Regions from separate parts of the Methylobacterium sp. UNCCL125 genome, predicted to be linked through region 3. Evidence: riboswitches for the same ligand, from Rfam matches in the RefSeq annotation. Region 3 holds a riboswitch; each other region holds the start of a gene.
What was found. A riboswitch is a leader RNA that binds a small molecule or an ion and turns the genes downstream of it on or off. The one in region 3 is predicted to bind cobalamin.

Region 1: it holds a riboswitch for cobalamin, as region 3 does, so the genes downstream of both, BM396_RS06775 (TonB-dependent siderophore receptor) here and BM396_RS11985 (TonB-dependent receptor) in region 3, are expected to answer to the same signal.
Region 2: it holds a riboswitch for cobalamin, as region 3 does, so the genes downstream of both, BM396_RS04295 (CbtB domain-containing protein) here and BM396_RS11985 (TonB-dependent receptor) in region 3, are expected to answer to the same signal.

Annotation. Positions count from the first base shown of each region.
Region 1 is NZ_FPBW01000005.1:303,412-306,681, reverse strand. It holds gene BM396_RS06775 (TonB-dependent siderophore receptor) at 1-1,458, opposite strand, end outside; cobalamin riboswitch at 1,695-1,901, opposite strand; gene BM396_RS06770 (hypothetical protein) at 2,468-2,668, opposite strand; gene BM396_RS06765 (patatin-like phospholipase family protein) at 3,001-3,270, opposite strand, start outside.
Region 2 is NZ_FPBW01000004.1:141,975-145,244, reverse strand. It holds gene cobW (cobalamin biosynthesis protein CobW) at 1-442, opposite strand, end outside; gene BM396_RS04305 (DUF1636 domain-containing protein) at 439-840, opposite strand; gene BM396_RS04300 (CbtA family protein) at 833-1,570, opposite strand; gene BM396_RS04295 (CbtB domain-containing protein) at 1,587-1,769, opposite strand; cobalamin riboswitch at 1,805-1,998, opposite strand; gene BM396_RS04290 (discoidin domain-containing protein) at 2,165-3,270, shown strand, end outside.
Region 3 is NZ_FPBW01000010.1:98,825-102,094, reverse strand. It holds gene BM396_RS11995 (RluA family pseudouridine synthase) at 1-458, opposite strand, end outside; gene BM396_RS11990 (NUDIX hydrolase) at 601-1,068, opposite strand; cobalamin riboswitch at 1,175-1,368, shown strand; gene BM396_RS11985 (TonB-dependent receptor) at 1,652-3,270, shown strand, end outside.

The sequences.
Region 1 (3,270 bases), on a different contig from region 3:
GCCGATATTCGGCCGGAAGCTCGTGCCGACATTGGTGTAGAAGGCGAGTTCCGGGATCGGCCGGTAGACCAGGCCCGCCCGGGGCGAGGCCGCGACCCGCGACTGGTCCACTTGGCTGCGCACCACGCGCTCGCGGAAGCTCTGCTCGAAGATGTCGAGCCGAAGGCCGATCAGCGCCCGCCATTCCGGGCTCAGGACGATCTCGTCCTGCGCGTAGAGGCCGGTATTGGTGATGCGCTCGATATTGTTGCGTGGGATGGTGATCGGCGGCAGCGCCTGTCCATAGACCGGCGAATAGATGTCGAGGGCGAAGGGGCTCGTGCGGAAGTTCGAGCGCAGATAGACCGTCCGGCTGTCGGTGCTCTCCCGGTCCATGCCGAGGAGGAGCGTGTGGCCGATGCCGCCCGTATCGAACCGCCCGATCAGGTCGGCCTGACCGACCGCCACGTCCCAGCGATAGTCGCGCACGTTGCGGTCGCGAAAGACGGTGCGGTTGTTGGCGGCGATTCCGCGGATCTCCGCCGATTCCCCTTCCAGATCGCCGGTGTTGAAGTAAGCGGCGAGCCGCATCTGCCAGTTCTCATCGAAGCGATGATCGACGCGGACCTGCAGCGAATTGTTGTTCTGGTAGGTGCTCTGACCGGGCTCGCCGAGGAACCGCGAGAGCGGCAGGAAGCCGAGCTGGCGGTTGAGCGCGATCACGCCCCGGTCGAAGACGATGCGGTTCTTCACGAACTCGGTCTCGACCGTAACGCGTGTGTCCGGCGTGACCTGCCAACTCACCACTGGAGCCACGAGCAGCCGGTCGCTGTCCACGAAGTCGCGGAAGCTGCCGGCCCCCTGTGCGGCGAGATTGAAACGATAGAGGACCGTCCCGTCCGCGTTCAGGGCACCGCCGGCATCGATGGTGCCGCGGGTCAGACCGAACGAATCGACCTGATTGCCGAACTCGACGAACCGTTCGGCGGTGGGTTGCTTGGTGATGAGGTTGACGAGCCCGCCGGGATCGCTGCGTCCGAACAGGGCCGCCCCCGGTCCCTTGAGCACCTCGATGCGTTCGATGTTCTGCGCGTCGGGCGGAGGCGGGGTCCCGCGATTGAGGGGGAAACCGTTCTTGTAGATCTCCGAGGTCGTCACACCACGAATGGCGTAACTGAAGATCGAGAGACCCCCGAAATTGTTCTGCTGGGCGACGCCGGGCAGATAGTTGAACGCCCGGTCTACGCGGGTGGCGGCGAGGTCTGTGATCGTCTCCCGCGGCGCCACGGAGACGGCCACCGGCACGTCGATCTGCGGAGTGGCGGTGCGCGTGGCGCTGACGGCCGTGCCCGCTCCGTATCCCGGCGTCGGGCCGATCAGGCCGATGGTGCCGCGCCCGGAGGCCGTCGTGCGGCCGGCACCCTCCCCGACCTGCTCGACCGAGAGTTCCTCCAACGTCACGCTCTCCTGCGCCCGCACGTCCTCGATCGGGAGTCCGGCCGAGAGGACAGCGGCGAGCGCCAGCCGCCGACGGCGATGCGGAGTCCGCGGACGACGCGCTGATGGCGCTGAAAACCGCGCAGGCTCGCCGAGAGACGGACGTTCGGAGGTCGCCACCACACACTCGCTGTTGCCGGGTGGAGGCCACGGGGATACGGGCAGCGTCGCCCACGAGACGGCGACACCGCGCGCTCCGCCGGGGCACCCCGCCCGAGGGACGTCATCGTGCCGAAGGCAGGTCTCCTGGCTCACGGGTCAAAGCGCCCGCCGGACCTTCCCAGTGCAAGCACCAGTGGTCATCGGTGGCAGGCGCTCGCCGCTCACAGTTGCGGGGGCAGCTTCGGATTCGCTCCGAAAAGCGCACCGAATTCCCGTCTTAGCTCCGGGCCGGGACCCGAAGAACCTTGGCTGGACGATATTCGCCACCGGCGCGCATCCGGTCAACGGGCCTGACAAACTTTGTAACAGTGTTACGTTACGTGTGGCGCTATGGACACAGTCCGATCCCCGATGGAATGCACGGCTCTCACGTTGCGGTGATGGACCGGATTGGGCTCGGACGACGCGGGTCCGAATGAGATCGGCGGGCCGATGGCGGCTGGATATGCGCTATGCTGAACCGAACGGACGAGCGGTCATCGACGCCTTGTTTCATGCGCCGCTGGGCGCCGAGCGTCTCAGCTGAATGGAAATCCGATGGAACGCTCTTGGCATCGTGTTGCTGACTGCGGAACGCGCGGCCCGAGCTCATGACCCGGCATACGGTCCTTCGGTGACCCGCTCCATCTCAGGGCCAGCCTTGCCGTCCAGCCTTGGATCGCGGCATGCGTCATCGCCGTGGTCGCGGTGGCCCCGTGCCAAAACTTCTCGTTCGGCGCGAACCCGATACCCTGACCGGCTGGCTTTGCATTGGACACATGCTCTCGATCGGTTCGGTTCTAAGCCAGCCGGTCAAGTCAGTCGTGCATTTGCGGTCGCTCGATCGCCCCTACATCTTCCGCTCGCGATGGATACGCTTCTTCTTCGGAAGTGCCTTGTGACGGCCGATGGTGACCCTGGCTTCCGACACCGTCGGTCCGGCCAGCGCCTTGCCCGGTGCGGGGCCAGCGGCCGTCGCGTCCGCGAACGTCGCGAAGGTCAACAGGGGAAAGGCGGCCAGCGCCGCCCGAAAGGCCCGGATCGTGTGCATAAGCGTTCACTCCTCTGTCTGTGGGCGCCGGGCCGTTTCCGGGGCCGGCCGGATGCGACGAGCGGTCTTCGGTTTGAAGGTGCTCCCCCGGAAACGGGCCGGTCCGACTGCGAAGTGCCGCGCCGATCATGCGCGTGAACCGGTTTGAAGAGGCTTGGGCAGAGGCCCATTTAGTCTGACAAAATATCGTCGATCTGCGACGCGCAAGACTGACAAATGGAACACATGCTGCATTTATACCAAATAAATATAAGTCATAAATCAATATAGGCGCCTTGATATTGATCAAGTTGAGCAAGCTCTGTCATGCGCGATGGGGCGTTCCGGCTGCGTCAGACGCCTTCGAGCAGTCGGTCGAGATCGAACGACGGACGCCGGCCCAGATCCGGCCCATGATCGGTCAGGAAGGTCGCGGCGCTCCGGCGTCCCTCGTCCCGAAGCATCGTCAGGAATGCCCATTCCGCGTTGAGCTTCGAGGACGAGCCCAGCTCGGCGACAACGTCGCTGGCGATGCGGTGCATGCGCATAGCCGCCCATCGGGCGCACTCGGAATTGTCCGTGGGCGCGACCTGCCGCAGCAAGGCCATCATCCGCAGTTCCTT
Region 2 (3,270 bases), on a different contig from region 3:
GATCGTCCGCGAAGACGCCGGCGGCGACGGCCGGGCCGTCGACCACTGCGACGACCCCGTCGACGGTGACCCGCGAGCGGATCGCCGGCCACTGGAACGCCTGAACCAACGGCTTCGGCAGCGCGAGGCCCGAGGTCTCGATCAGGATGTGCTCCGGCGGCTCGGCGCGGCCGAGGAGAGTCTCCAGCGCCGGAACGAAATCGTCCGCGACCGTGCAGCAGATGCAGCCATTCGGCAGCTCGACGATAGCTTCTTCGGTGCAGCCTTCGACCCCGCAGGCGGCGAGGAAGGACTTGTCGAAGCCGACGTCGCCGAACTCGTTGACCAGGATGGCGAGGCGGCGCCCCCTGGCGTTCTCGACCACGTGGCGGACCAATGTCGTCTTGCCGGCTCCGAGGAAGCCCGTGACGATGGTGCAGGGGATCTTGTTCACGATGGTCATTCCGCGGCCTCCAGGGTGCCGGCGGGGAGCGGGCGGGGTTCAGGGAACGGGGGGATGCGGGCGATCACGCCCTTGCGGAAGGCCTCCGGACGCTCGCGCCAGGGCACGATGCCGTCCGAGGTCGCCGCATAGGCCGCGAGCCCGGCGAGGATGGTCTCCGCCGAGGCGGCCGGATCCATGTCGCCGTAGACGTAGGTCCAGCGGTCGGCCGAGGCGACCGCCACGGTGCAGGGCCGCTTGCAGACCGACAGGCATTCCACCGCCTCGATCCGCAGGTCCGGCGTGCCGGCGCTCCGGGCCTGAAGCGCCTCCAGAAGGCGTGCTCCGGCGCGCGGTCCATCCGGATCGTCGTCCGGACGGCGGCAGGTCGTGCAGACGTACAGGACGGTCTCAGGCACGGGCCGTTCCCCGTTGCGTGTCGCGGGAAAACGCCTGCCACGCCCAGCCGAGCCCCAACCCGATCAAGATCCAGAAGACGAAGCTGATCGCCAGCGACCGGGCGGCGAACTGTGCGGCCAGCGCGGCCGGAAGCTCCGACGCGCCCTCCGGCGCCTGCGGGGCGCCGACGACGTGGGGGGTTATGATCAGGACGAGGCCACCCAGGATCGTGATCAGAGCACGGCGGATCGTGATCAGGTAGAGTCCCATTCCGGTCGCCGCCGCGGTCATCACCCACCAAGCCTGCCGCGCGGCCAGCGGTGCAGCGGCGCTGCCGGGCAGTTCCGGCGGCAGGCCGAGGCCCGGCGCGAGGGCGACGCTGGCGAAGCCCGCCACCGCGAAGGCGAGACCGACCTGCGGCGTCGGCTCGCGGCCGCAGGCGATCATCACCGCGCCGAGCAGCAGGGCGTAGCCGACGCCGCCGACGAGGGTCGCAAGACCGGTGAAGGCCATCCGCGGCAGTCCGGGGCCGGGCTGCCATTCCGGTGCCGCGGCGGGTGCGGCGTGGTCATGCCCGGCATGGGCGAGCACGATCGGAAGGGCCTTCGCGGCCTGATGCGAGGGTTCCTGCTGCTCGTAGCGCTCGGCCGCGACGATCAGCGGCGAGGTCAGCGTGAGTTCGAGGCCCGTCACAACGGCAGCCGCGAAGAAGCCGGCGGCCAGGGCCGCCGACAGAAGCCGAATGATCATCCCTGCGCCGAGGGCGTCAGTGACAGGGGAAGTTCTGGGTATGGCGGAAGTCGTGCGCCGCGTTGTGGAACGCGATCGCCGGCGAGAAACCCGCCATGAACAGCAGGCCGAGGCCCAGCATGGCCGCGAGCGCGACGGCGACCGGACGCTCCGACGAGCGGGTACCGGCGGCGACGGGGGCGAGGGTCTGAGCGGTCATCGTCGAGTGTCTCCAGCCGCCCCACCGGCGGCATTGCGGGATCCTGTTGCGACGGCAGGTCTCCTGGCTCGCGGCTCGGCGCGCCCACCGCCTTCCCGGATCGCTCCGGTGGCGCTTGGCAGGCGCTCGCCGCTCACAGTTGCGGGGGCAGCCGCGGAATCGGGGCGAAACCCCTCACCGCATTCCCTTTTCACCCCGTTGCCAGGGCACCGTCACCGGCACGTTGTAGACGCATGCCGGCGACGACACAACGGAGCGGCGCCAGATCCGTTCGGATTCCCGTGCGTCCCTTCGCGGGTGGCCGGGCTTGACGTCCGCGCCCCGATGCGGGCACCGCCGCACCGGATGCCCGGCCGGCCCGGCATGGGCACCTCCGCTCAGTTCTCGGAGACCCGATGGCCCTCGCAGACGATCCGAGCCCGGTCCTCGTCGATCTCGCCACCGGCCGCGCCCCCCGGATCGTACAGGACGAAGGCACCGCCTGGCTCGAGATCGATCTGGACGGTCGTTTTCCGATCCGCGCCGTCGCGCTGCGACCCGTACAGGATACTGTCGCGCCCGAGGTCGGCGATGTGGCCGTCGAGGTCTCGCAGGACGGCGTCACGTGGTCCGCGCCCGACATCGTCGGCTGGACCGCCAAGCCGGGCGCCCTCGTGGCCGCCATCGGAGCCGACGAGCGGGCCTGGGCGCGTCTCGTGCGGATCGCGGTGCCGGATCCGGCGCTCGTCGCAGGCGTCGACATCCGCGCCGATGAAGCCGCCATCGACCTCATCGCCCTGCGGGCGCTACTCGGGCTCGACATCACGCTCCTGAACGAGAAGCCCGGCGCTAACGTCTACGTCACCTACAATCTCGAAGCCGCGCCTGGCCGCGCTAGCCGCAACCTCGTCGGCCTGTCGCTGTTCGAGAACGGCGCCTTCGGCAACTGCCTCGTGCAGTACATCATCGCGGTCTCGATCGCGAAGGCGCTCAACCTGAAATACATCAAGGTCCCGAAGGTCGACCGCAGCAAGGTGATCTTTCTGACCCAGAGGCTGACCTGCGACGGCATCACGTTCATTCCGCCGGACGAGCCGCTTCCGCCGGACGGCTACTTCCTGTCCGGCTTGTATTTCGATCCGACGCAGTTCGAGCGGGTGACGGCGCTGCAGGGCCCGATCGACTCGCGCGCGATCGTTCAGGATGTGATCAGGCCCCTGTTCAACGGCCTGCCGCGGACATTTGCGGCCAAGCCCGACGATCAGCTCCTGATCCATATCCGGTCGGGCGACATTTTCAGCACCTGGGTCGACCCGCACTATCCGCAGCCGCCCTTCGCCTTCTACCGGATGGTCATCGACCGGCTGCAGGCCGAGGGCCGCATCCGTTCCGTCAAGCTCGTCTTCGAGAACCGTCTCAACCCGGTCATTGCAGAAGTGGAGGCCTATGCGGCACAGCGCGGCCTGCCCGTAGAGATCCAGAGCGAATCGCTGATCTCCGATGTCGCCGCATTGGTGAACGG
Region 3 (3,270 bases):
CCGGCCTCGTCCGGCTCGACCATCAGGGTCTGCACCCCGGAGGCGAGGGTCGCGGAGGCGGCCGCGCGCTGCTCGCGGCGGGTCGGACCGGGTGTCGGCGCGGGGGCAGGGGCCGGGGCAGGCGCAGGGGCCTCCGAGCGCTTGGAAACGGGCCGGCTGCCGGGCTTCGCCGCCAGCGGACCGCGCGGCGCGGCGGCGTCGCGCCGCGGCTTCGCGGGCCGGGCCGGGGCTGCGGCTGCGGCTGCGGCGCCCTGCGCACCCCAGGGATCGCGCGCACCCGCATCGTCGCCGCGATTGCGGGCCGCGCGCTCTGCAGCGTCGCGGGCGCTGGTGCGCGGGCCCGTACGGGCACGGCCATCGGCCTGGAACTTGCCGGGCTTGAACTTGCCCGCATCGAACTTGCCGGCCTGAGGCTTGCGCCCCTTCGGCCCGCCGCTTTTGGGAGGTCGTGTCGTCATGCTTCCGCCGGCACCCGTCTCCGCTTCGGACGGAGCGTCCGGGCGCATGGGCCGCGGCGTCGCGGACGTCCGGACCGATGGGATTGCACGGCTGTAGCATCGCCCGCGCGCAGCGGCAAAGGCGGCAGCGCGATCGCGCCCGTCAGGGCTCCGCGTCCCACGCCGCGCGGAGCCAGGCCTTCAGGCCGGTCGGGAAGAGTTCCGGCCCGCCCGGGACGTCGAGCCCGTCGAGATCGCACCACCGCGCCACGCAGGCGGTGCCGCAATCCTCGTGAAAGACGAAGCGCTCCTGTCCGTCGAACCGGCCGGGCGGCAGGGCGACCGGGAACAGGAACAGCACCTCGTGCCCGACCTGCCCCTCGTGCAGGAAGATGTTCTCCACGACGCGCGGGCCGCCGAGCACCGTGACGGTGACGCCGAGCTCCTCTTCGAACTCCCGGATCAGCGCGTCCTCGGCCCTCTCACCGAACGCGACGCTGCCACCGAGGGGCCGGACACCTGTCAGCCGCCCGTCATCCGCATGGATCTCCGCCACCAGCAGGCTATCGCCGCGCCGGGGGAGCCCCAAGGCCTTCACGCGGATCTCCGCAGGGGGACGCCAGACCGTCATGCCGAACCGGCTAGATCGTTCCCGACGGCGCCGCAACGAACCGGCGGACCGCCGCATCGATCCACGACAACTCCCGGACGTGCGGTTGACGCCCGGACACACGACGGCCAAGCTGTTCCTCGACGGTTCCCCTCGGGGATCAAAAGGGAACGCGATGAGGGGTCCGCCCCGAAGCCGCGGCTGCCCCCGCAACTGTAAGCGGCGAGCCCTTCACCACCACGTCACTGGGTCACCCCGGGAAGACGGTGCGAGGGCGGCGACCCGCGAGCCAGGAGACCTGCCGTCAGCCGTGGTCACACGCGAAACGCGCCGGGCGGGGTGTCCTGGCGGGTGTCGAGGCGCCGTCAATCCCGAGGGGAGGCGGCCGCCGAGGCCTCGTTCGCGGTGACGTGCCACAGCAAGCGCGCCCGCGACGCCGTTCCCATGTCCGTCTCCACCGTTTCGCGACCTGCGATCCCTGTTCCGGGAGGCCTCCGCGCACCCGTTCAGGCTCAGGTTTCCAGATGGTCGAGGCATTGTAATGTTATTACAATGCTTATAGGACGAAGGGGCCGGCGCGCGCCGTGCACGGACCGCTTCCCCCATGCTTCGCTCGATCCATCGCGCCCGCTCCGGCGGGCCGGCTCCCCTCTGTGGCGTTCTCCTCGCGCTCCTCGCCAGTCCGACCGCCGCCCAGGAGGCCGTCACCCTGGATGAACTCTCCGTGGCCGGCGCGGGCGGAGACCCGAACCGCGCTGCGCCGAACGGCCTCAATCTGCGCACCCCGGACCGGACCGCGAGCCGCCTCGGTCTGACGCCGCTGGAGACGCCGGCCAGCCTCGACATCGTGTCGGGTGAGACCGCGCGGCTGCGCGGCCAGGATACGATCGCCGAAGCCGTGACCCAGGACGCCACCGGCATCACCACCATCGCGGCACCCGGCAACGGCAACGGCGCCTTCACGTCGCGGGGCTTCGCCGGCCCGAACTCGATCCAGCAGCTCTACGACGGCACGCGCTTCTACGTCGGCGCCAACACGGTGACCTTCCCGTTCGACACGTGGAACGTCGAGCGCATCGAGGTGCTCCGCGGCCCGTCTTCGGTGCTCTACGGCGACGGCGCCATCGGCGGCGTGATCAACGTGGTGCCGAAGAAGCCGGTCTTCGTGCCGATCAACGCCGCCCGCGCCGTTGTCGGCACGGATGGCGTTGCGCGCCTTGCGTTCGATTCGGGCGGTGGAATCGGTCAAGCGGAGTTCGGCGACACCTTCGCGTATCGCCTCAACGTCAGCGGCAATCGCGCCGACGGCTGGATCCGGCCGGAGGGCGATTTCCGCAACCTCGCGGTCTCGGCCGCCCTGCTGTTCCGACCGAGCGCCGATCTGGCGTTCACCCTGAGCCACGATCTCGGCTACCAGGAGCCCGCCCGCTACTGGGGCACGCCGCTCGTCGAGGGACGGATCCCGGACCTCATCCGGTTCAACAACTACAACGTCCGGGACGCGAAGATCACCTGGGCCGACAATTGGACCCAGCTCAAGACCGAATGGTCGCCCTCGGCCGACATCACGATCCGCAACACCGCCTACCGGCTCACCAGCCGGCGCCACTGGCTCGACGTCGAGCAATATTCCTACAACTGCGGCACCGGGCTGGTGGACCGGGGCGATTATCTGGAAATCTACCACAGCCAGGAGCAGGTCGGGGATCGGCTCGACGCGACGTTCCGGGGCAGCCTGTTCGGCTTGCCCAACCAGTTCGTGGCCGGGTTCGACGTGAACCACATCGACTTCCGGCACACCAACAACTTCTACTTCGACCAGACCACCAGCGTGCCGCTCGTCGGCTACGATCCGGGCCTCTTCCCGCAGAACGGGCGAGCCCGTCCGGCCTACGCCACGCAGACGAGCCAAGCCTCGGTCTTCGCGGAGGACCGTCTGATCCTGTCGGACAAGCTCTCGTTCCTCACCGGCGTGCGCCTCGACGTGCCGACGCTGAATCGGGAGGACCTGCAGACGGGATCGCGGTTCGAGAAGACCTACCGGGCGCTGGGCTACCGGTTCGGCCTCGTCTACAACCCGACGCCGGACAGCGCGCTCTACGCCCAGTACAGCTTCGCCACCGACCCGGTGAACAGCCTGATCACGCTGAACCAGTCGCTGGCGGGCTTCAAGCTCGCCACAGGCGATCAAGTCGAGATCGGCGCCAAGGGTCTTGCCTTCGA